Regions from separate parts of the Kitasatospora sp. NPDC058965 genome, predicted to be linked through region 1. Evidence: riboswitches for the same ligand, from Rfam matches in the RefSeq annotation. Region 1 holds a riboswitch; each other region holds the start of a gene.

Region 1 (6,970 bases):
GCGTGCACCAGCAGGGCGTTGCCGCCGGTCAGCGCGTGCGCCGCCACCGCCGACCGGGCCGCGGCCGCCGCGCCGAACCGCTCCCGGAGCAGTTCGGCCACCACGGCGGTGGAGAGCACGTCCAGCCGCAGCTGGCGGTGGTGCGGCTGGCGGGCCAGCTCGACCTCGAAGAACGGGTTCGGCGGTGTCATGGTCTCGCGCGAGCTGAGCACGGTGAGCACGCCGATGCCGCGGGTGCGGCGGACCAGGTAGAGCAGGAATTCGAGCGACTCGGGGTCGGCGTCCTGCCGGTCGTCGACCGCGACCAGCACCGGCCCGGCCTCGGCCAGACCCCGGACCAGCGCGAACAGGCCCTCCAGGGTGGGCTGTCCGAGCCGGCCGGGTCCGCTGCCGCGGCTGCTCTCGGCGATCCCGCGGGCCAGCAGGAGTTCGGCCGCCGCGGCCTGCTCCGGGTCGAGCGCGGCGCTCTGCAGCAGCTGGCGGGCCAGCCCGAGCGGGAACTCGCGCTCCAGCGGCGACCCGGTGGCCAGCAGCACGGTGGCGCCGCGCTCGGCGGCCAGGTCGGTGAAGCGCAGCAGCAGGTCGCTGCGCCCGCTGCCCACCGACCCGTGCAGCGCGAGCACGGTGCCGGAGCCCGCCTCGGCGGCGTCCAGGGCCTGGCAGAGCCGGTGGTGGGCGGCCTCCCGCCCGGTGGGCAGCGGTCTGTGAACGGCGTGCGGGGCGCGCACGGGGGCGATGGACATCCGTACTCCTGGGGCGGGGCGCTGAGGGGTGGGCCGACGTCGGCCCCCTGCCGGAGCGCACGGGCGCGGGCGAGGGGCCGGAGGGGAGCTTGGCCCGCGCCGTACCGGCGCTGGCGGGCCTCGGACCTCAGCGACAGAGCGAACTGGCGCGCCGCAGCAGGTCGATGTCGAGCCTGGCGACCAGCCGCAGGTCCAACGCCCGCAGCCGACCCACCTCGTGCACCACGACCTTCTCCGTCCCCCGCCCGACCGGGCGCCACCTGCGCTTGCGACGTGCCACCACGCCGCCCGGCTTATCCCCGGGGCACCCCACCGCAGTGTGGGGGTTGCCGGTCAGCCGGCCGGGGCCTGCGGCTGACACTCTTCGCCACCGCCATCGTACGAACCGCCAGTTCGCCCCGTCAACGACCTGCCTGGCGGACCGTCAGCCGACGCGCGCCCGGCGGACCGTCAGCCGGCGGGCCTGCCCGGCGCGACGCCCTCCCCGCCGGGCCGACCTCGGGCCCGGTCAGGCCGCGGCCGCCGCCACGAAGGCGGCGACGGCCGGATCCGCGCGCTCGGCCGGCCAGGCGAGCACCACCCGGCTGGGCGGGTAGCCGGTCAGCGGGACGAAGGCGACGCCCTCGACGCGGTGGTGCCGGGCCGCGCCGGCGGGCAGCAGGCCGACCGCGCCCTGCCAGACCACGGCGTGCAGGCACTCGGCGACCGACCGGACCACGGGGCCGTCGGCCGGGTCCGGTGCGTCCTCCTCGGCCCCGGGCCCGTCCGGGTCCTCGGCGGCCCGGCCGGCCCGGCCCAGCCAGTAGCGCCGCCAGGCCGGGTCGGTGTCGGTCGACAGCCGCATCCACGGCCGGTCCGCGAGCTCGGCCACCGTGACCCGCTCGCGGCCGGCCAGCGGGTCGCCGGCCGGGACCGCCGCGACCACCGGCTCGCTCGCCAGCTGACGGACGGCCAGCCCCTCGGTGTCGAAGGGCAGCCGGGTCAGCGCGAGGTCGACGGTGCCGGCCCGCAGGCCCGCGGTCGGGTCGTTGATCCCGGTCTCCCGCAGCCGCACCGGCGTGTCCGGGTGGCTGCGCCGGAACGCCTCGGCGGTGCGCGGGCCGAGCCCGCGCCCGGCGCCGGCCACCGACCCCACCACGAGGGTGCGCCGCCCGCCCGTCTGCCGGACCCGTTCGCTCGCCCGCTCCGCCGCCGCCAGCAGCTCCCGCGCCTCGGCGAGCAGCACCGTCCCGGCCTCGGTCAGCCGGACGCCCTGGGTCGAGCGCTCGAACAGGCGGGTGCCCAGCGAGTCCTCCAGCTCGCGGATCCGCCGGCTCAGCGGCGGCTGCGACATGTGCAGCCGGGCCGCCGCACGGCCGAAGTGCAGTTCCTCGGCGACGGCCACGAAGTACCGCAGGCGGCGTAGGTCCATGCGCGGCACGATAGCCGCCCGGGCCGACCGGCCGTCACCCGCGGGGTGCCGGCGCTACCAGGGCACGGGGCCGGCCTCGTCGAAGAATCCGCCGGTCGGGCCGTCCGGGCCCAGCGTGGCCAGCCCGACCACGACCGCCGCGCCCTGCGCCGCGGTGCGGCTCATCGCGAAGCCGGCCCGCTGCAACTCCTTGGTCAGGTCGGTGTCGCACGGTCCGGGTGACACCGCGTTGACCAGGAACCCGGCGCCGCGCAGTTCCTTGGCGTACTGGACCGTCAGCGCGTTGAGCGCGGACTTGGAGGCCGGGTAGGCGGCGACCGCCGGCACCGGCGCGAGGTAGCTGTCCGGTGCGCTCTGGACGGCCAGCGACGCCATGCCGCTGGAGACGTTGACGATCCGCGGGGCCGCGCTCCGGTGCAGCAGCGGGAGCAGCGCGTTGGTGACGGTCAGCACGCCGAAGACGTTGGCCTCGAACACCGCGCGGACCACGTCGAGGTCGGCGGCGCTGGGCCGGTGCCCCGGGTCCTCGGCCGCGCCCGCGTTGTTGACCAGCACGTCCAGCCGCCCGAACCGGTCCTCGACCCACCCGGCCGCCCGCCGCACCGTCCCGGGGTCGGTGACGTCCAGCACCACCGGGTGCGCGTCGACCCCGGCGGCCGCCAACTCCTCGGCCGCGCCGCGCCCGCGCCCGGGGTCGCGGGCCCCCACCACCACCGTCATCCCGCGCTCGCCCAGCTGCCGGGCCACCTGGTACCCGATTCCCTTGTTCGCCCCGGTCACCAGTGCCACCGCACCGGCCGGGCCCGCCGTTTCGCTCATGCCGCCAGCCCACCACGCCCCGCACCGCACCGGCCAGGACCGAGTGGGCATCACGGCGACCGTTCCGGTATCGCCGCAGCGTGGCGCACGACCGGAGGTGGATCGTCCGAATCCCCGGATTCCCGGCCCCCGTTCCCGTAGTCTGTGGCCCGCCGTCGGACACGTGCGGGTGCCTCCGACGATGCGTCAGCACGGGGGCCCTTCTACGACATTGGAGTCACCATGACATCCGACCGCTACCACTGGGACCGCTCGCACCCGGGCCTGACGGCGCTGCGCGAGGCGATCGAGCCCGTGCGCCGGGAGGTGGTCGCCCATCCGGTCTACCGGGAACTGAACTCCCTGGAGCGGGTGCGGACGTTCCAGCAGAGCCACGTCTTCGCGGTCTGGGACTTCATGTCGCTGCTCAAGTGCCTGCAGCGGCAGTTGACCTGCGTGGACCTGCCGTGGGTGCCGAGCGGTCCGACGGCGAGCCGGCGGCTGATCAACGAGATCGTGCTGGTCGAGGAGAGCGACGAGCTCGGCGAGGGCTACATCAGCCACTTCGAGCTGTACCTGGACGGCATGCGGCGCGCCGGGGCCGACACCGCGCCGATGGAGCAGTTCCTGCAGCTGCTCGGCACCGGCAGCGGTGTCGCGCAGGCGGCGAAGGCGGCCGGGATCCCGGCCCCGGCGGCCGACTTCATGGCCGTCACCTGGGACGTGATCGACTCCTCCCCCGTGCACTGCCAGGCCGCCGCGTTCGCCTTCGGCCGCGAGGACCTGATCCCGGAGATGTTCGAGCAGGTGGTCCGGATCGAGGACGCGGACGGGCGGCTGACGGTCTTCAAGGACTACCTCGCGCGCCACATCGAGGTGGACGGCGAGCAGCACACCCCGATGGCCATGCAGATGCTGATCGACCTGTGCGGGGACGACCGCGAGCGGTGGACCGAGTGCGCCGCCACGGTCCACCGCGCCCTGTCCGCCCGGGTCGCCCTCTGGGACGGCATCCTCGCCGGCTTCACCGCCTGACACGCACGCACTCCGCCCGACGGGCGGTCGGCGTTCCCGACCGCCCGTCAGGCGTCCGTCCCCCGCGGCGCCGGCGCCCGCCGCTGGGCCGATCGGATGACGGTCACGGCGATCCGCGGTCCCCGGGTGTCGCGCGCTCCGGGCGACCGGGTCCGCTGGTTAAGTTCGTGCACGTGACCGGAAACGACGCGGTCCTGGCACTCGTCATCATCACCGCGCTGGGGTTCGACTTCACCAATGGCTTCCACGACACGGGCAATGCGATGGCGACCTCGATCGTCACCGGCGCACTGCGCCCCCGCATCGCGGTGGGACTCTCCGCAGTGCTCAATCTGGCGGGGGCGTTCCTGTCCACCGCGGTCGCGGCGACCATCGCCAGCGGCCTGGTGAACAGCGGGGCCGTCACCCTGACGGTGGTGATGGCGGGCCTGGTCGGCAGCATCCTGTGGAACCTGGCCACCTGGTACCTGGGCATCCCCTCCAGTTCCTCGCACGCGCTGATCGGCGGCGTGGTCGGGGCCACCATGGCGGCGGCCGGCGCCTCGGCCGTGAAGTGGCAGGGGCTGGTGGCCAAGGTGATCGTGCCCGCCGCACTGTCCCCGTTCGTCGCGGGTGCGGTCTCGGCGCTCGGCACCTACCTGGTCTACCTGCTCACCCGCGACATCGCCCAACGCCCGAGGGACCACGGGTTCCGGCTCGGCCAGATCGGGTCGGCGTCCATGGTGTCGCTCGCCCACGGGACCAACGACGCCCAGAAGACGATGGGCGTCATCACCCTGGCACTGATCGCCAACGGCACCCTGCACGCCGGGGCGAAGTCCCCGACCTGGGTGATCACCTCCTGCGCGATGGCGATCGCGCTCGGCACCTACATCGGCGGCTGGCGGGTCATCAGGGCGCTGGGCAAGGGCCTGGTCGAGATCGAGTCGCCGCAGGGGATGGCCAGCGAGTCGGCCTCGGCCGCGGTGATCCTCAGCTCCACCGACTTCGGCTACTCGCTCTCCACCACCCAGGTGGCGACCGGGTCGATCCTGGGCTCGGGGGTGGGGAAGAAGGGCGCCGAGGTCCGCTGGCAGATCGCCGGCCGGATGGTTGCCGCCTGGCTGTTCACGCTGCCGTCGGCCGGGATCGTGGGGGCGCTCGCCTACTGGGTCGCGCACGGCATCGGCGGGACGGCCGGGGTCGTGGTGATCTTCGTCGTCCTGCTGGTGGCCTCGGGCTCCTTCTACGCCGCCTCGCGCCACCCGGCCGTGACACCGGAGAACGTCAACGCCGCCTGGACCGGCAGCGTCATCCCGGCCCCCGAGCAGGACGGGGTGACGCCGTGAACTCCTGGGTCAACCTCAGCGCGCTGTGGCGGATCGTGGTCGTCGGCACCCTGACCGGCGCGGGCCTGCCGGCCCTGTTCGCCCTCGGCCTGCGCGCCCTCAGCCCCCCGCCCCGCACGGGCGCCGACGGCGCGGCCGCCGCCCCGCGGACCGCGGGCCCGCTCGGCCGGACCGTCGCCGTGCTCTGCTTCGCCGTGGTGCTGGCAGCGGTGGGCTGGGGCATCTCGGTCATCGTCAAGCACAGCTGACCGCCGCCGGCGCACCGGCCTCCCACTGGCTCCTCCTGCACCACGGCGGTGCTGGTCAACCGTCGGATGCCGGGAACCGTCAGGCCCCGCCCTCGGCGGCGGCGAGTTGGGCGATGGCCCACTGCGCCCACTCCTCCTGCATCGCGAACAGGCGCCGGCCGTACTCCATCACCAGGCGGCCGTTGGCGGTCAGCATGCCCTCCTCGGTCCAGTCCAGGGACTCCCGCAACTGGCGCAGCCGCTCCTGCTGGCCGGCCGCGCGTGCGGCGAGGAAACCGAGGTAGTCGGTGGCCTGGTCCGGGGTCAGCGCCCCCAGGAAGAACACCCGCAGCAGGAGGCTGTTGCGCTGCGCCTCGGGCTGCTCCTCCACCATCCAGCGGCGCAGCTCGGTCAGGCCGGACTCGGTGAGGGTGTACTCCTTGCGGCCGCGCGGGCCCTCGGCGGCGACGTCGATCAGGCCGGCGTCGGCGAGGCGGGCGAGTTCGCCGTACACCTGGCTCTGGGTGGCGGGCCAGACGTTGGCCAGCGAGGTGTTGAACACCTTCATCAGGTCGTAGCCGCTGGCGGGCTGGCCGACCAGGAGGCCGAGGACGGCATAGCGGAGGCTCATGCTCCCCATCCTACCTTCCACAATTGACATGTCGAGCCGGACCTTCTACTTTCGACCTATCAGCTTTGGAACGTCAGAGTCCGGGCCCCAGCGAGGAGTACCTGCCATGAACTACCTGCGCGGCTTCGTCCCGTGGATCGCCTTCGCCGCCGTGTCGACCGCCGGGTGGCAGTGGGGCGCCCTGGCCGGGCTGGTCACCGCCGTGCCGCTGCTGGTCCACGACCGCCGGTCCGGGGTCGCGGCCGACGCGCTGATCCTGGAGTTCAGCACCATCGGCTACTTCGCGGCCCTGACGGCCCTCGCGTTCGCCGCCCCCCACTCGCCGGTGCGCGACTACGCCGGCTGCCTGGCCATCGCCTGGCTCGCCGTCACCGCCTGGGGCACGCTGGCCGTCCGGCGGCCGTTCACCCTCGGCATCGCCCGCCGCTCGGTGCCCGAGGCCGTCTGGCACACCCGGGCGTTCCTGCGCATCAACACCGTCATCACCGCGGCCTGGGCACTCTCCTTCACCCTGACCGCGGCCGCCCTGGCCGCCTGCGACGCCACCAGGGCCGGCACCGCCGCGTCCGTCGCCTGCCAGGTCGCCGGCTTCGTCGTGCCCGCCGTCTTCTCCCAGCGCTACCCGAAGGCCGCCCGGGCCCGACTGGCCGCGGCCGCCGCCCGCTGACCCGAGCCGCCACCCCACCCACCTGCCGCGGAGACCGAGCCATGACCACCACCGCCCCCCACCTGCTGGGCGCCTACGCCCCCGTTCCGGACGAACTCACCGTCACCGACCTGCCGGTGACCGGCGCCCT
Region 2 (7,060 bases), on a different contig from region 1:
GACGATCAGCTCGTCCGCGCCGGTGGCGTCGCGGAGGACCTCCAACCGGTCGGCGACCTGGCGCGGCGAGCCGACGAACTGGGTCTCGGTGCGATCCGCCACCAGGGCTCGGTCCGCCTCGGTCCAGGCGTGCGCGCGGGCTTCGGCGGGGGTGGGGAAGGGGATGGCGCCGTCGCCGCTGCGGATGCTGCGCACCCAGAGGCCGTAGCCGGTGGCCAGGTCCCGGGCGGTGGCCTCGTCCTCGGCGACCACCACGTCGGCGGAGACGCTGACGTGCGGGCGGTCGAGGGCGGCGGACGGCCGGAAGGCGGCCCGGTACGCCTGCGCCGCCTCCAGTACGGTGGCCGGGCTGACGTGGTAGTTCGCGGCGAACCGCAGGCCGTGGGCGCCGGCCACCTCGGCGCTGATCCCGGCACTGCTGCCCAGGATCCAGACCTGGAGGTCGGCGCCCTCGCCGGGCACCACGTGCGCCGCGGTGCCGTCCGCGGTGGTGTAGGTGCCCGCGAGCAGGGCCAGGATGTCGGCGATCTGCTCGTCGTAGGGCTGGGGCCGGGCGCCCGGCTGCTGGAGCAGCTGCCGGTGCAGGGCGAAGCGCGGGTGGCTCAGCAGGTGTTCGTAGGAGAACCGGGCCGGGATCACCAGACCGCCCGGGGTGCGGCCGTCGGTGACGGGCACCGCGCCGACCAGGGCGGGCCGGCGGGCTCCGGTCGGGGCGGGTCCGCCGCCCGAACGGCCGAGACCGAGGTCGAACCGGCCGGGGTGCAGCGCGTCGAGCAGCCCGAACTCCTCGACGGTGGCCAGGGCGGTGCGGTGGCCGAGCTGTACCGCGCCGGCGCCGAGCCGGATGGTCGAGGTCGCCGCGGCGGTGAGGGCCAGCACGACGGCGGGGGAGGTGCCGGCGACGCCGGGGTTGAGGTGGTGCTCGGCGAACCAGTAGCGCGCGTAGCCGAGGTCCTCCGCGTGCTGGGCGAGGTCGATGCTGTTGCGCAGGGCCCGGGCCGCGTCCGAGCCGGAGGAGATCGGGACCAGGTCGAGGACGGTGAGCGGGGTGTTGGCCATGGCGGGGTCCTTCGTCAGGGCGCGGCGGGGCCGGCGGGCACGGTCGGGCGCGGCGCGCCGAGCCCGAGGTGGTCGCGCAGGGTCTCGCCCGCGTACTCGGTGCGGAACACCCCGCGCTCCTGGAGCAGCGGGACGACGGTGTCCGCGAACTCGTCCAGGCCGCCCGGGGTCAGGTGGGGCACCAGGATGAATCCGTCGGCGGCGTCGGTCTGCACCGACTCGTTCAGCGCCTCGGCGACCGCGGCCGGGGTGCCGATGAAGGTCTGACGCCCCGTCACCTCGATGACGAGCTCGCGGATCGAGAGGTTCTTGGCCTCCGCCAGCGCACGCCACTCGGCGGCGGTGGCCAGCGGGTCGCGGTGCATCCGTACCGAGGCCCGGCCCTGCGCCACCGTGTGCTCGCCGACGAGCGGGTCGACCTCCGGGAGCGGTCCGTCGGGGTCGTACCCGCCGAGGTCGCGGTTCCACAGCTGCTCCAGCAGCCGGATCGCCGTCTGGCCGCTGACCTGCTGACGACGGATCAGGGCCGCCTTCTCCCGGGCCTCGGCGTCGGTGTCGCCGAGCACGAAGGTGACGCCGGGCAGGATCTTCAACTCGTCCCGGCTGCGGCCGTGGCGGGCCAGCCGGGCCTTGACGTCGGCGTAGAAGGCCCGGCCGGCCTCCGGGGTGCCGTGCCGGGTGAAGATGGCGTCGGCCGCCGAGGCCGCGAACTCGCGCCCCTCCTCCGAGTCGCCCGCCTGGAAGACGACCGGGCGGCCCTGCGGACTGCGCGGGACGTTGAACCGGCCGGAGATGTCGAACTGGCTGACGCGGTGGTCGAACCGGCCCGGGTTCGGCTCCCGGAGGAAGACGCCGTTCTCCCGGTCCGCCACGATCTCGTCGCCGCGCCAGGAGTCGAACAGCACCCCGGCGGCCGCGAGGAACTGCCGGGCCCGTTCGTAGCGGTCCTCCTGCGCGAGGAAGCCGCCGCGGCGGAAGTTCTCGCCGGTGAAGGCGTCCCAGGAGGTGACCACGTTCCACGCCGCGCGGCCCGCCGACAGGTGGTCGAGCGAGGCGAACTGCCGTGCCACCTCGTAGGGTTCGTTGAAGGTGGTGTTGACCGTCCCGGCCAGGCCGAGCCGGTCCGTGACGGCGGCCAGCGCCGCCAGCACGGTGAAGGTGTCGGGACGCCCGACCACGTCCAGGTCGTAGATCTCGCCGTTCTGCTCGCGCAGGCGCAGCCCCTCGGCGAGGAAGAGGAAGTCGAACTTGGCGCGCTCGGCGGTCCGCGCGAGGTGGACGAAGGAGCTGAAGTCGATCTGGCTGCCGGCCGCCGGGTCGCTCCACACGGTGGTGTTGTTCACGCCGGGGAAGTGGGCGGCGAGGTGGATCTGCTTGACGGGCTTGCTCATGACGGGTGCGGTCCCTCCGGCTCAGGCGTGGGTGCCGGCGGCGCCGGGGGCGACGGCGGCGTAGCGGTTGGCGGGGCGCGGCAGGCCGAGCAGTCCGCGCAGGGTGGCCGCCTCGTAGGCGGTGCGGAAGAGCCCGCGGCGCTGGAGCTCCGGCACCAGGTGACGGGTGATCTGCTCCAGGTCGTACGGCAGGGCCGCGGGGCGCAGGCGGAAGCCGGTGAGCCCGGCCTGCTGCCACGCGCCGAGCAGGTCGGCGAGTTCGGCGGGCGTGCCGGTGAAGATCAGGGCGTCGCTGGTGTACGCCGCGCCGGCCCGGGCGTCCAGGCGGGCCGCGCGGTCGGCGGCGGCGCCCGGGGCGGAGTCGAGGTGGACCACCAGGTCGGCGAAGACGTGCACGGTGTCGGCCGTGCGGCCCGCGGCCGCCTGCGCCTCCCGGACGGTGGCGACGATCGACCGGGCGTCCTCGGCGTCGCGCGGCGTGGTGAACGCCAGGTCGGACGACCGCCCGGCGAGCCGGTAGGGCTCGCCGCGGTGCGCGAGGGCGGCCACGACCGGCTGGCCCTGCGGCGGGCGCGGGGTGATGGACGGCCCGCGCACGCTGAACCGGCTGCCCTCGAAGTCGATGTAGTGGAGCTTGGCGCGGTCGACGAAGCGGCCGGTGGCCACGTCGCGGATCTCGGCGTCGTCCTCCCAACTGTCCCAGAGCCGGCGCAGCACCTCGACGTAGTCCTCCGCCTCGCCGAACAGCTCCCGGAGGACCGCCAGCCCCGCCGGGGAGTCGAAGTCCTCGACCCGCAGGCGCGGCGGCGCCGCACGCCGGCCGAAGTGCGCGGCCTCGTCGGTCCGCCCGGACACCTTCACCCGCAGGCCTGCCCGCCCGCCGCTGACGTAGTCGAGCGTGGCGACGGCCTTGGAGAGGTGGAACGGCTCGGTGTGGGTGACCACCGCGGTCGGCACCAGGCCGATGTGGCGGGTCAGCGGCGCGATCCGGGCGGCGATCAGCACGGCGTCGAGCCGGCCGCGCACCTGGTCGGTCCGCTCGTCCGGCTCGAACGGGTCGGCGGACTGCAGGGAGAGGGAGTCCTCGAAGGTCACCAGGTCCAGCAGGCCGCGCTCGGCCTCGGCCACCAGGTCGGCCCAGTAGCGGGCGGTGAGCAGGTCGGCCGGGCGGGCACCGGGCTCGCGCCAGGCCGCGGGGTGCCAGCCGGCGCCCTCCAGCGCGACGGCCAGATGCAGTGGTGCAGGGGACTGGGGCATGGGAAGGGACCACTTCCTGGGGCAGGGGAGGGACGGGTGCGCGGCACGGGCGCGTGCGGCCCGCGGCAGGTGGACTCGGTCGGCGAACGCGGTGCGTGGACGCGGCGGTCGGCGCCGGGCTACGGCTTTGGGCTACGGCGCCGGGCAAGCCGGTGCCGTCGCCCGGTGACGCGGGAGCGAGGGGCACCGGACCGATGGGTGCAGGGGCAGCCGGCGCGCGAGCGGAAGGACTGGGGGAGGCGGGCGCCGGACGGAGGGCGCGGTGCGGCGACCCGGGTCAGGCGACGGCGTGCTTGAGCGCCGGACAGAGCGCGGTGGTCACGCGCTGCAGGTCGATGTGGAGCCGCGCGGACGTCGTGGTGACGCGGCAGCGCGCCTTGACGGTGACGACCGCGGGCTTCCTGCGGGTCTGCCGCACTGCCGTCACCTCCGTTCCGTTCGGGCCTGTTGCTGACACTCGTGACCTTGCTGCACCGTAACCCGGGCCCGGCGTCCGGCACAATCCCGTCGAAAGAACGGTGAACAGGGGCCACTTGACGAGCCCTCGGTGATCGTGACCGTCGTCTCACGCCCTGATCGTCCGTTGACAGCCGTCGCGGACCGCACCTACCTTGGCCGCCAGAACGGTCATGAGCGTCAGCGACGAGCCCCGGCTTGCTGACCGGCAACCCTCCTGCGCGGCGGGGTGCCCCGGGTGAGGACCAGACCGGAATTCGGTAAGCGCGAGGCCCCACGGGGCGGGAACGGCGAGGGTGACGGCGATGCACGCAGCTCCGGGGACGGCCGCACAGCGGCACCGCGGCCGCGCTGCGGCGTTCCTGGACCGGCCGGTCGACCTGCTCCGCGTCAGCAGTGCCCAATGTACGACCTCCAGCAGCGCCTGCTGTCCGAGCTGACGGCTGCCTGACGCACGCCCGCCGCGGCGTGCCCCTCCATCAACCCTCCCGCGACGCCGTGTGCTTCCGCACACCGGGCCGCGGGGTCCCCGTCCCGCCGTGTGCGCGCCCACCTTGCCGGTGCGGCGCCCGCACCGGCATTCGCTGGAGTCTGCGCATGAGCGAGTCCCTCGCCCCCGCCGCGCCGCCGAGCGCGACCGGCCGTCCGCCCCAGGCGGACCCCTCTCTGCCTCAACCTCCCCTTCCCTCAAGCGAGTCCAAGGCGAAAGCCGGCCCGCCCGCGGCGCAGGTCGGTCCGCCGGCGGCGCAGGTCGGTCCGCCGGCGGCGCAGCGGGTGGTGCCGCTGCGCCACCCCGGCCGTTGGATCACCAGCGCCGTCGCCCTGGTCCTGCTCGCCCAACTCGTCCACGGGCTGGCGACCAACCCCTTCTACCAGTGGGACCGCTTCCAGTACTGGTTCGTCCGGCCGGTCATCGCCGACGGCCTGGCCGTCACCCTGGAAGTGACCGCCTTCAGCGCCGTGCTCGGCCTGGCTGGCGGAATCCTCCTCGCGCTGGCCCGGCTCTCCCGCAACCCGGTGCTGCGCGCGCTCAGTTGGGCCTACGTGTGGCTGTTCCGCTCCGTTCCCCTGATCGTGGTTCTGCTGTTCCTCTACAACTTCAGCGCGCTGTACCGCACGTTGAGCCTCGGCGTGCCGTTCGGGCCGGCCTTCTGGCACGTCCAGGAGTCGAAGCTGGCCACCGACCTCGTGATCGCGGTCGTCGGACTCAGCCTCAACGAAGCCGCCTACGCCGCCGAAGTGGTCCGGGCCGGCCTGCTCGCCGTCGACCAGGGCCAGCACGAGGCGGCCGCCGCCCTGGGACTGCCGAGGCGCTACCAGTTCACCCGGATCGTCTTCCCGCAGGCGCTGCGCGCGATCGTCCCGTCCTACGTCAACCAGCTGATCGGCCTGGTCAAGAGCACCTCGCTGGTCTTCTACGTCTCGCTGCTCGACCTGTTCGGCTCCGTCCAGAGCATGGGCAGCACCTATCCCGGCGACATCGTGCCGCTGCTCCTGGTCGCGACCGTCTGGTACGTGATCCTCACCAGCGTGGTCTCGGTGGTCCAGTTCTACGTCGAGCGCCACTACGCGCGCGGTGCGCTGCGCACCCTCCCGCCCACCCCGCTGCAGCAGGTGCGCCTCGCCCTCGCCGCGCTGCGGGCGCGCATTCGGAAGGAGATCGCGGTATGAGCACGCTGAACGCCGCCGAGCCGGTGGCGCCGGTCCCGGGTGCGGAGACCGCCGCCGCGGTCGAAGTCCGCGACGTGCACAAGCGGTTCGGGGCCCACCGGGTCCTCGACGGCATCGATCTGACGGTCGCCGCCGGGCAGGTGACCGTCGTCATCGGCCCGTCCGGCTCCGGCAAGTCCACCCTGCTCCGGGTGATCAACCACCTGGAGAAGCCGGAGCGGGGGCAGGTCAGCCTGGGCGGCGAGCTGATCGGGGTCCGCCGGCACCGCGGCCGGCTCCGTGAACTGAGCGAGCGTCAGATCCTGCTCCAACGCGGCCGGATCGGGTTCGTCTTCCAGCAGTTCAACCTCTTCCCGCACCTGACCGTGCTCGACAACGTGGCGGCCGCGCCGGTGGCCACCGGACGGCTGCGCAGGCCGGAGGCGCAGCAGCTGGCGCGAACCCTGCTCGGCCGGGTGGGGCTGGGCGACCGGACCGCCGCCTACCCGCGCCAACTGTCGGGCGGGCAGCAGCAGCGCGTGGCGATCGCCCGCGCGCTGGCGCTGCGGCCGAGCGTCATCCTCTTCGACGAGCCCACCTCGGCCCTCGACCCCGAACTGGTCGGTGAGGTGCTGGCGGTCATCAAGGACCTCGCCACCGGCGGCACCACCCTGGTCATCGTCACCCACGAGATCGGCTTCGCCCGCGAGGTCGCCGACCACGTCGTCTTCATGGACGGCGGTCGGATCCTCGAACAGGGTTCGCCCGAGCAGGTGTTGGACCAGCCGCAGCACCCGCGCACCCGGGAGTTCCTGAGCCGGGTCCTCTGATCCGGCGGTGGTTTCACCGCGCCCTTCTCGTTCTTCGACCCGTCGCTCCTCCTCTCACGCACGCACCTCCTCCCACGCACAAGGAAGACCCATGCCCAGCGCTCGCAGCAGCCTCCTCCGCGCCCTGTCCGCAGGCACCGCCGCCACCACGCTCGCCGTCACCCTCGCCGCCTGCTCGAGCTCTGCCGCCGGCCCCGCGGCCGCCCCGGCCGGCCAAGCCGTGAACGGCGTGGTCACGGTGGCCGCCCTGTCCAACGGCGCGGGCACCCAGGCCGATCTCACGGCCGCCGAAGTTCCCTCGCTGCACGCCGAGTTGCCGGAGTCGGTGGCCAAGAGCGGGCAACTGGTCATCGGGGTAGGGGCGCTGCCCGCCGGCTTCCCGCCACTGGCCTTCGTCGGCAGTGACCAGAAGACCCT
Region 3 (7,060 bases), on a different contig from region 1:
GTGGCGGTCATGCGGGTCCTCCTTCGGGTGGGGGCGGTGCTGGGCTCAGCCGAGGCCGGCGGCGCGGAACGAGTCCAGGGTGGGCCGGATGGTCGCGCTGAAGCCGGCGTCGGCCACCGCGTCGAGGGTCTTCAGACCGTCACCGGTGTTGATCGCCACGGTCTCCTTCGACGGGTCCAGCACACCGTTCTCGACCAACTTCTTGAGCACGCCGACGGTCACGCCGCCGGCCGTCTCGGCGAAGATGCCCTCGGTGCGGGCCAGCAGCTTGATCGCGGCCACCACCTCGGCGTCGGTGACGTCCTCCACCGCGCCGCCGGTGCGCCGGGCGATGTCCAGCACGTACGGGCCGTCGGCCGGGTTGCCGATCGCCAGCGACTTGGCGATGGTGTCCGGCTTGACCGGGCGGATCACGTCGTGGCCGGCCTTGAACGCGGTGGAGACCGGCGAGCAGCCGGCCGCCTGGGCACCGAAGACCCTGTACGGGCGGTCCTCGACCAGGCCGAGCTTGATCAGCTCCTGCAGACCCTTGTCGATCTTGGTGAGCTGGGAGCCCGAGGCGATCGGGATGACGATCTGCTCCGGCAGCCGCCAGCCGAGCTGTTCGCAGATCTCGAAGGCCAGCGTCTTGGAGCCCTCGCCGTAGTACGGCCGCAGGTTGACGTTGACGAAGCCCCAGCCCTCGCCGCTCGGGTCGCCGATCAGCTCCGAGCAGAACCGGTTCACGTCGTCGTAGTTGCCCTCGATGCCGACCAGCTCGCCGCCGTAGACCCCGGCCATCACGACCTTCGCCTGCTCCAGGTCGTGCGGGATGAAGACGCAGGAGCGGAAGCCCGCGCGGGCCGCGGCCGCGCCCACCGCGCCGGCCAGGTTGCCGGTCGACGAGCAGGACAGCGTGGTGAAGCCGAACACCCGGGCCGCCTCGATGGCGCAGGCCACCACGCGGTCCTTGAACGAGTGGGTCGGGTTGCCCGAGTCGTCCTTGATGTGCAGCTGGGCGGTGAAGCCGAGCTCACGGCCCAGGTTGTCGGCCTTGACCAGCGGGGTCCAGCCGGGGTTCAGGTTGGGCTTGGTGGCCACGTCGGCCGGCACCGGCAGCAGCGGCGCGTAGCGCCAGATCGAGGCGGGACCGGCCTCGATCCGCTTGCGCAGCTCCTCGGGGTCGTAGCCGCTGTAGTCGTAGGAGATCTCCAGCGGACCGAAGCACTCGAGGCAGGCGAAGTTCGGACCGAGCGGGAACTTGGTGCCGCACTCACGACAGGACAGCCGGGCGGCGGGGCCGAGGTCGACGGACGGCTCGACAGGGGTAGCGGTAGCCATGATGGCGGAGGCCTCTCTCCTCATCTTCCCCGTGACGCGGGCGCGCCACAGGACGGAATTGGCACCTGTCCCGCCGGGGCCTGCTACAGGCCGGCCAGGAAGGTTGCCGGGACGTCAACGGGCCGTTCCCTCAGTCCCTCTGGATGAGCTCTGTGAAGTTGTGGTCCTGCGCTCTGGCCGACCCCGCTGTGCGAAGGTCGGAACGCAGTACGAAGACTGTAACGGAAGGGCGGGCGACTGAGCCCGACCGTCCGAGGTGCGAGACGAGCCATACGAGGAGTGAGACTTTGCCTGCCGAGCTTCCCCCAGCCCTCGGCCGGGGGCGCCCCCAGGAGGACGCGCTGCTGCCGGAGGCCTCCGACTGGCTGCGCCGGCGGTCCTGGACCGCGGCCGACCGGCCCGCCGAGCAGTTGCTGGCCGCCAAGCGCGCGGCGGGCGCGGCCGGCACGGTCAGCGTGGTGCTGCCGGCGCTGGACGAGGAGTCCACGGTGGGCGGCATCGTCGAGGTGATCCGGCGCGAGCTGATGGAGCGGCTGCCGCTGGTGGACGAGCTGGTGGTGGTCGACTCCGGCTCGGTGGACCGGACCGCCGAGGTGGCGGCCGCGGCCGGCGCCCGGGTGGTGCACCGGGACGCGATCCTGCCGCGGCTGGCACCGGTGCCCGGCAAGGGCGAGGTGCTGTGGCGCTCGCTGCTGGTGACCGGCGGCGCGATCGTCTGCTTCATCGACGCCGACCTGCGCGAGTTCGACCCGGCCTTCGTCTCCGGGATCGTCGGCCCGCTGCTCACCGATCCCGGGCTGCAGCTGGTCAAGGCGATGTACGACCGGCCGCTGGAGGCCGGCGGCGCGGTGGTGGCGGCCGGCGGCGGCCGGGTGACCGAGCTGGTGGCCCGGCCGCTGCTCAACCTGCACTGGCCGCTGCTGGCCGGCTTCGTGCAGCCCCTGGGCGGCGAGTACGCGGCCCGCCGCTCGCTGCTGGAGCGGCTGCACTTCCCCACCGGCTACGGGGTGGAGCTGGGCCTGCTGGTGGACGCGCTGGAGCTGGTCGGGCTGGACGCGCTGGCCCAGGTCGACGTGGGGGTGCGCCACCACCGGCACCAGGACAGCCAGGCACTGGGCCGGATGGCCGCCACCATCTACCGCACCGCGCTGGAACGGCTGGACCGGACCCACCGCCTCAAGGCCGCCGACGACCTGGCCCGCCCGGTGCTCACCCAGTTCGACCGGGACCCGGGAACCGGCGGTTTCCGGCCCCGCAGCCACGCGGTGGCGGCCACCGAGCGGCCCCCGATGATCGACCTGCCGGAGTACTCGACTTCTCGCGCCGGGTTTGCCGCCGGAGATCCCCGGCAAGGTTGAGAGCATGGCCGATCTCACGACCGCGCGCGTCCTGGTGGCCTCCAACCGGGGGCCGGTCTCGTTCAGCAGCGGCCCGGACGGTGCGCTGACCCTGCGCCGCGGGGGCGGCGGGCTGGTCTCGGGGCTCTCCGCGATCGACGACCCGCACGCGGTCTGGGTCTGCGCCGCACTCGGCGACGCCGACCGCGAGGCCGTCCGGCGCTCGCCCCAGGGCCGGCTGGACCGCGGCGGCTTCGACGTCGGCGGGCAGGCCGTGCGGATGCTGGACATCGACCCCGAGGTCTTCGACCAGGCCTACAACGGGGTGGCCAACTCCACCCTGTGGTTCCTGCACCACATGCTCTACAACACCCCGACCGACCCGGCCTTCGACGCCGCGGCCGCGCAGCGCTGGCAGGGCTTCACCGCCTACAACCGGGCCTTCGCCGAGGCGCTGGCCGCCGAGGCCGCGCCGGGCGCCGCGGTGCTGGTGCAGGACTACCACCTGACCCTGGTCCCGGCGCTGCTGCGCGAGCTCCGGCCGGATCTGCGGATCAGCTACTTCCTGCACATCCCGTGGGCCCCGGTGGACTACTTCCGGCTGCTGCCCGACGAGCAGGCCCGCGCGGTGCTCACCGGCGTGCTGGGTGCCGACCGGGCCGGTTTCCACACCCGCCGCTGGGCGCTGGCCTTCGCCGACTGCTGCGCCGACGTGCTGGGCGCCGAGGTGGACCGCGACGCGCTGACGGTCGCCTTCGACGGCCGCCGCACCCGGCTCGGCGTGCACAGCCTGGGCGCGGACGGCGAGTTCCTGCGCGAGCGGGCGCACCGGGCGGACGTGGACGAGCGGTTGGCGGCGCTGCGGGCCGCGGTCGGGCCGCGGCGCACCGTCGTCCGGGTGGACCGCACCGAACTGAGCAAGAACATCGTCCGCGGCCTGCTCGCCTACCGGCACCTGCTGCGCAGCCGGCCGCAGTGGCGCGGCGAGGTGGTGCACGTCGCCTTCGCCTACCCGTCCCGGCAGGACCTGGCGGAGTACCGCGAGTACACCGCGGCGGTGCGCCGGATCAGCGAGGAGATCAACGCCGAGTTCGCCACCGCCGACTGGCAGCCGCTGATACTCCAGGTCGAGGACGACTTCGCCCGCTCGCTGGCCGCCTACCGGCTGGCCGACGTGGCGCTGGTCAACCCGATCCGGGACGGCATGAACCTGGTGGCCAAGGAGGTCCCGGTGGTCTCCGAGGCGGGCTGCGCGCTGGTGCTGTCCCACGAGGCGGGCGCCTGGGCGGAGCTGGCCGAGGACGCGATCGGCATCAACCCGTACGACGTGCTGGGCACCGCCGAGGCGCTGCACCGGGCGCTGTCGATGCCCCCGGCCGAGCGGACCGAGCGGACCAAGCGGCTGGCCGCCGCGGCCACCGCGCTCTCGCCGCAGCAGTGGTTCCTGGATCAGCTGGCCGCGCTGAACTCCTGAGCCAGCGCCTCCAGCAGCTCGACCACCCCGGCCGGCCCGGGCACCACCAGGTCGGCCCGCTCGGCCACCTCGCGCACCGGCGGCTCGCCGGTGACCGGGCCGCTGGCCACCAGCAGCGCGGGCAGGCCCTCGCCGCGCAGCCGCTCCACGGCCGCGAAGGCGGCCAGGTCGCCCAGGTCGTCGCCGGCGTAGAGCACCGCGCGGGCGCCCCGCTCGGCGAGCAGGCCGGTCAGCGCCGCGCCCTTGTCCACGCCGGGCGGGCGCAGCTCCAGCACCATCCGGCCCGGTTCGACCACCAGGCCGTGCCGGGCGGCCAGCTCGGCCAGCGGTCCGCGCAGCCGCGCCAGCGCCGCGTCCGGCTCCGCGGTGCGCCGGGTGTGCACCGCCAGCGAGCGCTCCTTGTCCTCGATCGCGGTGCCCGCGGGCGCCGCCAGCCCGGCCAGCAGGCCCGGGAGTTCGGCCCGGACCGCGGCCACCCCGGGGGGCGGCGGCGGGGCGGTGAGCTTGCCGGTGGCGCCGTCCCAGTGCTCGGCGCCGTAGTGGCCCAGCACCACCAGGCCGCCCAGGCCGGGGTGCCGGTCGAAGCCGCCGAGCCGCACCGCGCCGAGCGCCGGGCGGCCGGTGACCACGGCGAGCGCGCGGGTCAGCGGGGCCAGCCGGGCCAGCGCCGGGGCCGCGCCGGGGTGCGCGCGGGCCTGCTCGGGGTCGGCGACGATGGGGGCCAGGGTGCCGTCGAAGTCGAAGGCGAGCACGGCGCCGGCCGGATCGGCCAGCAGTGCGGCCAGGCCCGCCCGGCCGGCGGGGGTGGTCGGTTCCAGCGCGATGCCCATGGCCGCCAACCTACCCGGGGCGGCCGCCGGGCTAACCCTCAGCGTTCGGCCCGGCGCGCCTCGCGGATCCGGCGCAGCCGGTTGACCAGCACCGGCTGCGCGGCGAGCGCCTCGGGCCGGTCCAGCAGGGCGTTGAGCAGCTGGTAGTAGCGGGTCGCCGAGACGCCCAGCTGCTCGCGGACCGCCTGCTCCTTGGCGCCCTGGGTGCGCCAGGTCCGGGCCTCCAGGGCCAGCACCGCCTGCTCCCGTTCGGTCAGTTCCGTCACCCGGCCATTGTGCCTACTGCACCCGCTGCCGCTTGGACTCCTCCTCGGCGAACTGCTGCAGCGCGCTCAGCACCGGGCCGGGGTCGCCCTTGACCGCCTTGCCGATGTCGGTCTTCACCCGGCCGCTGACCGTGTCCCAGGCGGGGTCGCCGAGCGGGTAGAAGTTGGCGTTCGGCAGCGCGTCCAGGAAGGGCTTGAGGTCGGGGTGCTTGCCGCTGTTGGTCATCTCGTCCAGGGTGTCCTGGGTGACCGGGAGCAGGTTGTACTCCTCGTCGAAGGCGAGGGTGTTCTCCTTGCTGTAGACGAAGTTGAGGAAGTCCCGGATCTGGCTGCGGTGGTTGTTGGCGCGCAGCGCCATCATCCAGTCGGCCACGCCCAGGGTGCGGTCCTTGGCCTGCGGGTCCTTGCGCGGGATCGGCGCGGTGCCGTAGTCGATGTGGCCGTTCTGCGCCTTCTGCACCAGCGCCGGGTGGCCGTTGAGCATCGCCACCTTGCCCTTGGCGAAGTCGTCGAAGGCGGTGGCCCGGCCCACCGTGCCCGGGTCGGGGTAGGTCAGGCGGGGGTCGACCAGGTTGGCCTTGAGCCAGTTGAAGGTGTCCTCGTTCTGCTGGCTGTCCAGGGTGTAGACGCCGGCGTCGTCGGTCAGTCCGCCGCCGCCGCTCATGGTCCACATCATCGACTCGGCCTGGGCCTCCTCGGGCCCGAGCGGCAGCGCGTACGGGATCACCCCGGGCACCTTGGCCTTGATCAGCGCGGCGTCCGCCTTGAGGTCGGCCCAGCTGGCCGGCGGCTTGCTGATGCCGGCCTTGGCGAAGATCGCCTTGTTGTAGAAGAAGGTCCGCGAGGAGGAGACGAATGGGATGCCGTACTGGGTGCCGAGCACCTGGCCGGCCCGGTTGAAGGCGTCCAGCAGGTTGGCCTCGGTGTCCATCGAGAGCACGTCGCGGGCCGGGTAGAGCCGGCCGGCCGCGACCTGGTCGGCGTAGCCGCCGGTCTGCACCAGGTCCGGCGAGTGGCCGGCCTTGATCATGGTGGCGACCGCGCCGTCGATGTCGGTCCAGTTGATCACCTGGACCGAGACCTTGATCTTCGGGTGGGTGGCCTGGAACTTCTGTGCCAGGTCGTCCCAGTAGTGCTGGGAGCTGTTGCCGGGGTTGTCCCCGTAGTCGGCGGCCACCAGCTTGAGGGTGACCTGGTCGTCGCCGCCGATACCGAGGACGCCGCAGCCGGAGAGCAGCAGCACGCTGCTCGCCAGGGCAGCACTGAGCCGGGACTTCAAGGGAGCTGACCGCCTTCGGGCGAGGGTGGGGAAGGTGGCCAGAAGGTTTCCAAACCGCGCCGCTGTGGTCTACACCAGAGTCACCGAACGTTACCGAGTTGCCCGCCGGCGTTGCGCGGGGCGCAACGCCGGTCTCGATCGGCTGTCAGACCGTCAGGACCCGGACCCCGGCGTCGGCGACGGCCGCCGCCAGCTCCTCGTCCACCGCCTCGTCGGTGACCAGCACGTCGATGCCGTCCAGCGGGCAGATCCGGGCGAAGGCGCGCCGGCCGAGCTTGGAGGAGTCGGCGGCCACCACCACCTTGCGGGCCCGCTCCGCCAGCAGCCGGTTGACGCTGGCCTCGCCCTCGTGGTGCGCGGTGGCGCCGACCTTCACGTCCAGCCCGTCGACCCCGAGCACGGTGACGTCCAGGGTGAGCTCGCCGAGCACGGTGGCGGCCAGCGGGCCGATCAGCTCGTACGACTGCGGACGGGCCACCCCGCCGGTGACCACGATCTTCACGGACGGACGGACCGTCAGTTCGTTGGCGATGTTGAGCGCGTTGGTCACCACG
Region 4 (7,060 bases), on a different contig from region 1:
CTGCGCGGCGGTCAGCTTGGACTGGATGTCCGACTTGGCCTGGTTCAGCGCCTGGGTGGAGCGGTCCAGCTCGGCCAGCACGTCGGCCGCTTCCTTCTTCTCCTGGTCCAGCTTGCGCTGCTCGCCCTGCAGGCCCTTGAGCGCGTCGGTCTCGCTGGTGGTGGCCATCTGCATGCTGGAGGCCTGGGCCAGGTAGGACTGCGGGTCCGAGTTGAGCATCATCTGCACCGAGGGGTCGATGCCCCCGTTGCGGTACTGGTCGCCGGCCACCGCCGCGAGGCCGCCCTGCAGCTCGTTCACCTGCTGCTGGGTGCGGGCCACCTGGTCCTGCAGCTGGGAGGCCTGCTGGCGCAGCTGGTCGCCGCGCTCCTTCTCACCGTTGTACTTCTCGGTGGCCGCTTCCTGCTGGTTGTTCAGGTCGTCGATCTGCGCCTTGACCTGGTCCTTGGAGGGCGCGGGATCGGCGAAGGCGGCTCCGGTCTGCGCGGAGAGGGCGACCGCGGTCGCCGCAGCTGCGGTGAGCACGGACACCCGTGCGCGGCTCGGCTGCTTCGGACGGCGGTGCGACGCCACGGACTGCTCCTTCTTCTGCCGGCCTCACCCGATCGGATGAGTGACCGGAAAAATAGGTTTGACGCCAGACCCTAGTGAACATCAGATCTTCGCGCCACTCCCTCTTCGGGACGAACTACCTTTGGCCCAGCGTCTTTCACCGGGCCTTCACGCCCCCGTCGACGGGTCGTGGCCGAACGGTCCGCTCAGGTCCGCGACAGCCGGTTCAGCAGCAGCACCGAGGAGACCGGGCGCGCACCCGCTTTCCGCACACCGTCCGCCACCTCGCGGTCGGCCGACACCACCACCACCGGGCGGCCCTGCGGCTCGGCCCGGACCAGGCTGCGGATCAACTCGTCGGCAGTCTGCCCGGTCTTGCTGAACCGCACCCGCACGCCACGCGGGGGTGCCATGATGACCGGCACGTCCAGGTCCTGGCCGTCGAACACACAGGTGACCTCCGCCTGGGTGCGCTGGGCCAGCATCGCCAGCCCGCCCAGCAGGCGCAGCCGCTGCTGCTCCAGCGGCAGCGTCGGGTAGCCGGTCTTGGTGACGTTGTAGCCGTCCACCACCAGGTGCACCTGAGGGATCGCCAGCAGCTGGTCCAGCAGGGCCGGGTCGTCCTCGGCCAGGCCGCGCCGGGCCACGTCGTGCGGCGAGGCCGAGCCCGGCACCACCGCGTCCACCAGGTCCGCCGGGTGCAGCTGGGTGACCGGCAGCGCCAGCTCCCGCTGCAGGCCCTGGGCCGACTGCAGCACGGTGTCCAGCAGCAGCCGCAGCCGCATGTCCTCCACGCTGCGGCCCTCCCGGGCGGTGCGCCGGCCGGCCTCCAGGGTGCCCTCCAGCTCGGTCACCCGGTGCTTGAGCCGGCGGTTCTCGCCCTCCAGCGCGCTGCGCTCGCCGGCCGCTGCCGCCCGGGCCTCGGCCAGCTCGGCCGCCACCTTGCGGGTCTCGGCCTGGGCCCGGCGGGTGTCGCTCTCCAGCGTGCGCAGCCGCTTGCGCAGCCCGTCCAACTCCTTGCGGGTGCCCTCGCCCTCGGCCCGCTGGCGCTCCAGGTCGGCCTTGGCGAGCTGCCGGGTCGCGGCCAGTTCCTCCTGCAGCTTCTCCACCAGCCGGGCCGCCTCCGCGGCGGCGTCCTGCACGTCGGCGCGCTCCGCCTGCTCGCCGGCCTCGGCCACCAGCCTGGTCCAGCCGCGCGGGCGCAGCAGGTAGGCGGCGGCCGCCACGTCCAGCGGCTCGGCCGCGCCCGGCACCTGGCCGGCCTCCAGCGCCGTGACCAGCTCGGGCTGCCCCGCCCGCAGCCGGTCCGCTATCCGCGAGCGGAACACCGGGTCGGCCTCCAGCGCGGCGGCCAGCGCGGTGCCGGCGTACTTGGCCCGGCGGGCGGCGGTGAACTTGGCGTACGGGCGCAGCGAGGTCGGCAGGTCGGCGGCGGGCAGGCCGCCCAGCGCGTCGGCGGCCAGGCCGACCACCCGGCGGCGCACCCCCTCGGGCAGCGGCCGGTCCAACTGCTCGGGCGCCTCCTGCCCCGGCTCCTCGTCGCGGGGGTCGGAGCCGGGGACCTGGTCGGCGGCAGGCGGCGGTCCCTGGGGCTCGGCGGCCTGACTCGCTGCGTCCATGGCGTCCTCGGCTCCGATCCCTGGTCTGCTGACTCTCCCCCGGCCGTCGGCCGGGAGGTGCCCCCGCCGTCGGTGCGGGCAGGGTGCACCCCTCGGGGCAATTGTCTCGTGCGCGGTGCCCGGAAGAACACCGCACCGGGATCCGGTGCGGATCAGTCAGTGGTCTCGGCGTCCGGCCGCGGAACCAGCTCGACCTGGTCGACCGCGTTGCACCAGCGGCAGCGGATCGACTCCAGGGTCTCGGTCAGCACCTCGCGCTCCTCCACCTTGGCCTCGCCCGCCAGGTCCAGGTGCAGGTACTCCACCACCCGCGAGGACCGGGTCACGTCGAACCGGGTCAGGTTTCCGCACAGGGTGCAGCGCCAGCGGGTCTCGGCCGTGGGCACGGGGACGGTCATGGGGAGGGGGTCCTCTCGGCTGGGTCCCTGGTCCGGGCCGATGCGCCGGCCAGGGCTCCAGACTAGGGCCTGCCACCGCAGCTCAGGCCACCGCCTTCCGCACTGTGGACAGCTGCTGACCAGCTTTCGGACTCACTCGAACGCCGTACCGGGCGGTGTCGGGAGGGCCCGGGCGCGGAATGGATCGGGCCATGCTGCTCTCCCGGGCGCGGTCGGCGCCGCTGGTCAGCTACCTGCTGATCGCCGTCAACTGCCTGGTCCTGCTGGCCGGACCGAGCGGGCCGGCGCCCGGTTACGGGCGCACCCCCGCCGAGCGGGCCTGCGCCGCCCAGCGCTACCAGCAGCGGTGGGGCGCGGTGCCGGCGGAGCTGCTGACCGGCCGTCCGTTGACCGCCGCTCAGCTGGCCGGGGCCGCCGCCCCGCTGCCGCAGTGCCCGGTCCGGGCCACCCCGGGCAAGCTGCCCGCGCTCTCGGTGCTCAGCTCGATGTTCGTGCACGGCGGCTGGCTGCACCTGCTGGGCAACATGCTCTTCCTCTACGTCTTCGGCCCCGGGGTGGAGCAGCGGCTGGGGCGGACCCGGTTCCTCCTCTTCTACCTGGCGGCCGGCGCACTGGCCGCCTACGGCTACGCGGTCACCACCGGGACCGGGGCGGCCGGGCTGCGACCGCTGGTCGGCGCCTCGGGGGCGATCGCCGGGGTGCTCGGCGGCTACCTGCGGCTCTACCCCAGGGCCCGGGTCACCGCGCTGGTGCCGCTGCTGTTCTTCCTGCCGCTGCGCTTCCCGGCCTGGCTGGTGCTCGGCCTCTGGTTCGCGGTGCAGTGGTGGTCCGCGCACGACGGGTCGCCGGGCGTGGCCTACCCGGCCCACGTGATCGGCTTCGCCGGCGGATTCCTCGCCGTGTGGGCGGCCGGAGTGCGTGCCCGCTACGCTGACCGGACGTCCCCCGGGCTCCGGCCGGGGGTACCGCCACACCAGGGAGCGCCGCCGTGATCACCGCCATCGTGCTCATCAAGACCAGCGTGGACCGGATCCCCGAGATCGCCGAGGCGATCGCGGCGATCGACGGGGTCAGCGAGGTCTACTCGGTGACCGGCGGCTACGACCTGGTGGCCATGGTGCGGGTGCGCCGGCACGAGGACCTGGCGGACGTGATCCCCGGCCGGCTCAACAAGGTCCCCGGGGTCGCGCACACCGAGACCCAGATCGCCTTCCGCACCTACTCCCAGCACGACCTGGAGACCGCCTTCGCGATCGGCCTCGAAGGCTGAACCCGGCGCTGACGCCGGCTCAGCGCCGGGTGTCCGCCACGCAGCGCCCGCCCTCGTTGCGGTAGTTCCAGCGCGCGCCCGAGGTGGTCAGCTCGCGCACCGCGGCCAGGAACCGCTCCACGTGCTCCTCGGGGGTGCCGGCGCCGAAGCTGACCCGGATCGCGTTCAGGCTGCGCTCGCCCGGCAGCGAGGGCTCCGGCGCGCCGCACTGGGTCGGCTGGCGGTCCTGGCTGCCGAGCAGGGTCCGCACCAGCGGGTGCGCGCAGAACAGCCCGTCCCGCACGCCGATCCCGTACTCCGCCGAGAGCGCCGCCGCGAAGTGCGAGCTGTTCCAGCCGCGCACCACGAACGAGAGCACCCCGACCCGGGGCGCGTAGCCGCCGAACAGGTTGAGCACGGTCACCTCGGGGATCTCGGCCAGCCCGGCCTCCAGCCGCTCGACCAGTGCCTGCTCACGGCGCTCCAGCTGGTCGAAGCCGGCCTCGGTCAGCGCCCGGCAGGCGGCGGCGATCGCGTAGGCGCCGATCACGTTGGGCGAGCCGGCCTCGTGCCGGGCCGGGCCCGACTGCCACTCGACCGCGATCGACCCGTTGGGCTCGCGGGCCACGGTCCGCGAGGCCCCGCCGCCGGCCAGGTAGGGCTCGGCCGCGTCCAGCCAGTCCGCCCGCCCGGCCAGCACGCCGGCGCCGAACGGGGCGTAGAGCTTGTGGCCGGAGAAGGCGATCCAGTCCACGTCCAGCTCGCGCACCGAGACCCGGTGGTGCGGGGCCAGCTGCGCCGCGTCCAGCACCACCCGGGCGCCGCGCCGGTGCGCCACCTCGGTCAGCTCGGCCACCGGCCACAGCTCGCCGGTCACGTTGGAGGCGCCGGTGACGCAGAACAGGCGCGGGCCCGAGGAGTGCGCGGTCAGCGCCGCGTCGAGCGCGGCCACCGCCTCGGCGTGCGACCGCGGCGCCCGCAGGTACATCACCTCCAGGCCGGCGTGCTGCCAGGGCAGCAGCGAGGCGTGGTGCTCGGTCTCGAAGGCGAACACCCGGGTGCCCGCCGGCACCGCGCCGGCCAGCAGGTTGAGCGAGTCGGTGGTGGCCCGGGTGAAGACCACCTGGTCGTCCTCGCGCAGGTCCAGGAACTCGGCCACGGTGCGCCGGCTCTGCTCGAACAGGTCGGTGGAGAGCTGCGAGAGGTAGCCGGCGCCGCGGTGCACGCTGCCGTAGTAAGGGGCGTACGCCGCCACGTCGTCCCAGACCCGCTGCAGGGCCGGCGCGCTGGCCGCGTAGTCGAGGGCCGCGTAGCCGACCTTCTCGCCGGAGACCAGCGGCACCTGGACGTCGGAGCCGAGCACGGCGAGCGGGGCGCAGAGATCGAGAGAGGTCGACATGGCGGAACACTCCTTCTGGGGTCTGGACCCCGGGAGTGCGACATGCCGGTGGTCCGCGCTTGCCACACGGACTCGTCGCCGTCTGGCCCGGTCTTCACCCAGGGCACCCCGCCACGGACGGAGGGTTGCCGGACAGCAAGCTGGGGCTTGTCGCGCTGTCACTCATGACCTGGTGCAGACTCTATGCAGACGACTCTCCGACGGTCAAACACCGTCCCGCCATCCGGACGCAACGGCGACGGGGTCCGGCGGCCGCCGGACCCCGTCGCTGCTGACGGCGGATCAGCGCTGGGTCGCCTCGGACCAGCGCTTGAGCACGTCCCGGCCGGCGCCGGAGTCGATGGCGGCGGCGGTGCGGCGCATCGCGGCGGCCAGCTGCTCGACCAGCGGGGCCCCGGTCAGGTCCAGCGCGACCAGCGCGGCGGCCGAGTTGAGCACCACCGCGTCCCGCACCGGGCCCGGCTCGCCGGCCAGCAGGCGGTGCGCCACCTGGGCGTTGAACTCGGGGTCGCCGCCGCGCAGCGCCTCGATCGGGACCGGCTCGATGCCCAGCTCGCGCGGGTCGAGCACGGTCTCGGTCACCGCCCCGTCCCGCACCAGCCAGACCCGCGAGGTGGTGCAGACGGTCAGCTCGTCCAGCCCGTCGTCGCCGCGGAAGACCAGCGCGGTGGAGCCGCGCTCGGCCAGCACCCCGGCGATCAGCCCGGCCAGCCGGGTGTCGAAGCAGCCCACGGCGTGCGCGGTCACCCTGGCCGGGTTGGTCAGCGGGCCCAGGATGTTGAAGGCGGTGGGCACCCCGAGGTCGCGCCGGGGCGCGGCCGTGTGCCGCATCGCGGGGTGGAACTTGGCCGCGAAGCAGAAGGTGATGCCGGCCTCCTCGGCCACCTCGGCCACCCGGCGGGCGCTCAGGTCCAGCCGCACCCCGAGCCGCTCCAGCACGTCGGAGGAGCCGCTGGCCGAGGAGGCCGCCCGGTTGCCGTGCTTGACCACCTTGGCGCCGGCCGCGGCCGCCACGATCGCCGACATGGTGGAGATGTTGACCGTCTTGGCCCGGTCGCCGCCGGTCCCGACGATGTCCACCGCCGGGCCGGGGATGTCCAGCGGCTCGGCGTGCGCGTACATCGCCTCGACCAGGCCGGCGATCTCGTCGACCGTCTCGCCCTTGGCCCGCAGCGCGACCATGAAGCCGGCCACCTCCACCGGGCCGGCCTCGCCGCTCATGATCCGGTCCATCGCCCAGGCGGTCTGCGACCGGTCCAGGTCGGTGCCGTTCAGCAGGGCGGTCAGCAGGTCCGGCCAGGTGCGGACCGCCTGCGCGGGGTCCGGACCGCCGTTCGCAGGGTGCACGTTCACCATCGCCGGCTCCACGTCTGTATGCCTGTGTATAGGGACGCCGCCAGCCTAGCGAGCGCGAGCGGGCCGCCGTCCCGGGGACGGCGGCCCTTCTCTCCTGCTGAGACGTCGCGCTCCGCCGTCCGGCACCGCCGGTCTTGCGCAGCGGGACGGGCGGCCGGACGGACCCGGATCAGTGCGCCAGTGCCCGCCCGGCCAGCCGGCTGCGCAGCAGCGCGGCGACCGCCTCGGCGAGCGCCACCGGGTCCACCGGCTGCGAGATCGCCGCGTCCGCCCGGCTCCAGGCGGCCAGCCAGCTGTCCTGCGGACGGCCGATCAGCACCAGCACCGGCGGGCAGCCGTAGATCTCGTCCTTCACCTGCCGGGCCAGCCCGAGCCCGCCGGCCGGCACCGCCTCACCGTCGAAGACGCACAGGTCCACCCCGCCCTTCTCCAGTGCACGCAGCACCGCCGGCGTGGTCGCGCACTCCAGGAAGGTCAGTTCCGGCAG

What was found. A riboswitch is a leader RNA that binds a small molecule or an ion and turns the genes downstream of it on or off. The one in region 1 is predicted to bind S-adenosylmethionine.
Region 2: linked by a shared signal. The riboswitch ahead of ACFW1A_RS11600 (amino acid ABC transporter permease) and the one ahead of ACFW1A_RS35560 (AAA family ATPase) in region 1 are both predicted to bind S-adenosylmethionine.
Region 3: linked by a shared signal. The riboswitch ahead of thrC (threonine synthase) and the one ahead of ACFW1A_RS35560 (AAA family ATPase) in region 1 are both predicted to bind S-adenosylmethionine.
Region 4: linked by a shared signal. The riboswitch ahead of ACFW1A_RS17970 (aminotransferase class V-fold PLP-dependent enzyme) and the one ahead of ACFW1A_RS35560 (AAA family ATPase) in region 1 are both predicted to bind S-adenosylmethionine.

What each region holds. Positions count from the first base shown of each region.
Region 1 covers NZ_JBHYKG010000362.1:12-6,981, forward strand. The annotation lists partial or broken gene ACFW1A_RS35560 (AAA family ATPase) at 1-743, opposite strand, end outside; SAM riboswitch class IV at 1,001-1,112, opposite strand; gene ACFW1A_RS35565 (LysR substrate-binding domain-containing protein) at 1,252-2,154, opposite strand; gene ACFW1A_RS35570 (SDR family NAD(P)-dependent oxidoreductase) at 2,209-2,973, opposite strand; gene ACFW1A_RS35575 (DUF3050 domain-containing protein) at 3,196-3,987, shown strand; gene ACFW1A_RS35580 (anion permease) at 4,161-5,315, shown strand; gene ACFW1A_RS35585 (hypothetical protein) at 5,312-5,563, shown strand; gene ACFW1A_RS35590 (PadR family transcriptional regulator) at 5,643-6,173, opposite strand; gene ACFW1A_RS35595 (hypothetical protein) at 6,280-6,840, shown strand; partial or broken gene ACFW1A_RS35600 (carotenoid oxygenase family protein) at 6,882-6,970, shown strand, end outside.
Region 2 covers NZ_JBHYKG010000051.1:704-7,763, reverse strand. The annotation lists gene ACFW1A_RS11620 (LLM class flavin-dependent oxidoreductase) at 1-1,059, opposite strand, end outside; gene ACFW1A_RS11615 (NtaA/DmoA family FMN-dependent monooxygenase) at 1,074-2,450, opposite strand; gene ACFW1A_RS11610 (LLM class flavin-dependent oxidoreductase) at 2,472-3,707, opposite strand; gene ACFW1A_RS11605 (putative leader peptide) at 3,985-4,125, opposite strand; SAM riboswitch class IV at 4,333-4,436, shown strand; gene ACFW1A_RS11600 (amino acid ABC transporter permease) at 4,761-5,834, shown strand; gene ACFW1A_RS11595 (amino acid ABC transporter ATP-binding protein) at 5,831-6,643, shown strand; gene ACFW1A_RS11590 (transporter substrate-binding domain-containing protein) at 6,735-7,060, shown strand, end outside.
Region 3 covers NZ_JBHYKG010000180.1:317-7,376, forward strand. The annotation lists gene ACFW1A_RS25985 (MoaD/ThiS family protein) at 1-11, opposite strand, end outside; gene thrC (threonine synthase) at 46-1,320, opposite strand; SAM riboswitch class I at 1,338-1,470, opposite strand; gene ACFW1A_RS25995 (glucosyl-3-phosphoglycerate synthase) at 1,662-2,678, shown strand; gene ACFW1A_RS26000 (trehalose-6-phosphate synthase) at 2,683-4,131, shown strand; gene otsB (trehalose-phosphatase) at 4,107-4,961, opposite strand; gene ACFW1A_RS26010 (DUF3263 domain-containing protein) at 5,000-5,227, opposite strand; gene ACFW1A_RS26015 (extracellular solute-binding protein) at 5,241-6,506, opposite strand; gene ACFW1A_RS26020 (DeoR/GlpR family DNA-binding transcription regulator) at 6,652-7,060, opposite strand, start outside.
Region 4 covers NZ_JBHYKG010000096.1:7,223-14,282, forward strand. The annotation lists gene ACFW1A_RS17945 (NlpC/P60 family protein) at 1-573, opposite strand, end outside; gene ACFW1A_RS17950 (NYN domain-containing protein) at 759-2,171, opposite strand; gene ACFW1A_RS17955 (hypothetical protein) at 2,324-2,569, opposite strand; gene ACFW1A_RS17960 (rhomboid family intramembrane serine protease) at 2,761-3,561, shown strand; gene ACFW1A_RS17965 (Lrp/AsnC family transcriptional regulator) at 3,558-3,839, shown strand; gene ACFW1A_RS17970 (aminotransferase class V-fold PLP-dependent enzyme) at 3,859-5,217, opposite strand; SAM riboswitch class IV at 5,268-5,387, opposite strand; gene trpD (anthranilate phosphoribosyltransferase) at 5,500-6,573, opposite strand; gene ACFW1A_RS17980 (hypothetical protein) at 6,743-7,060, opposite strand, start outside.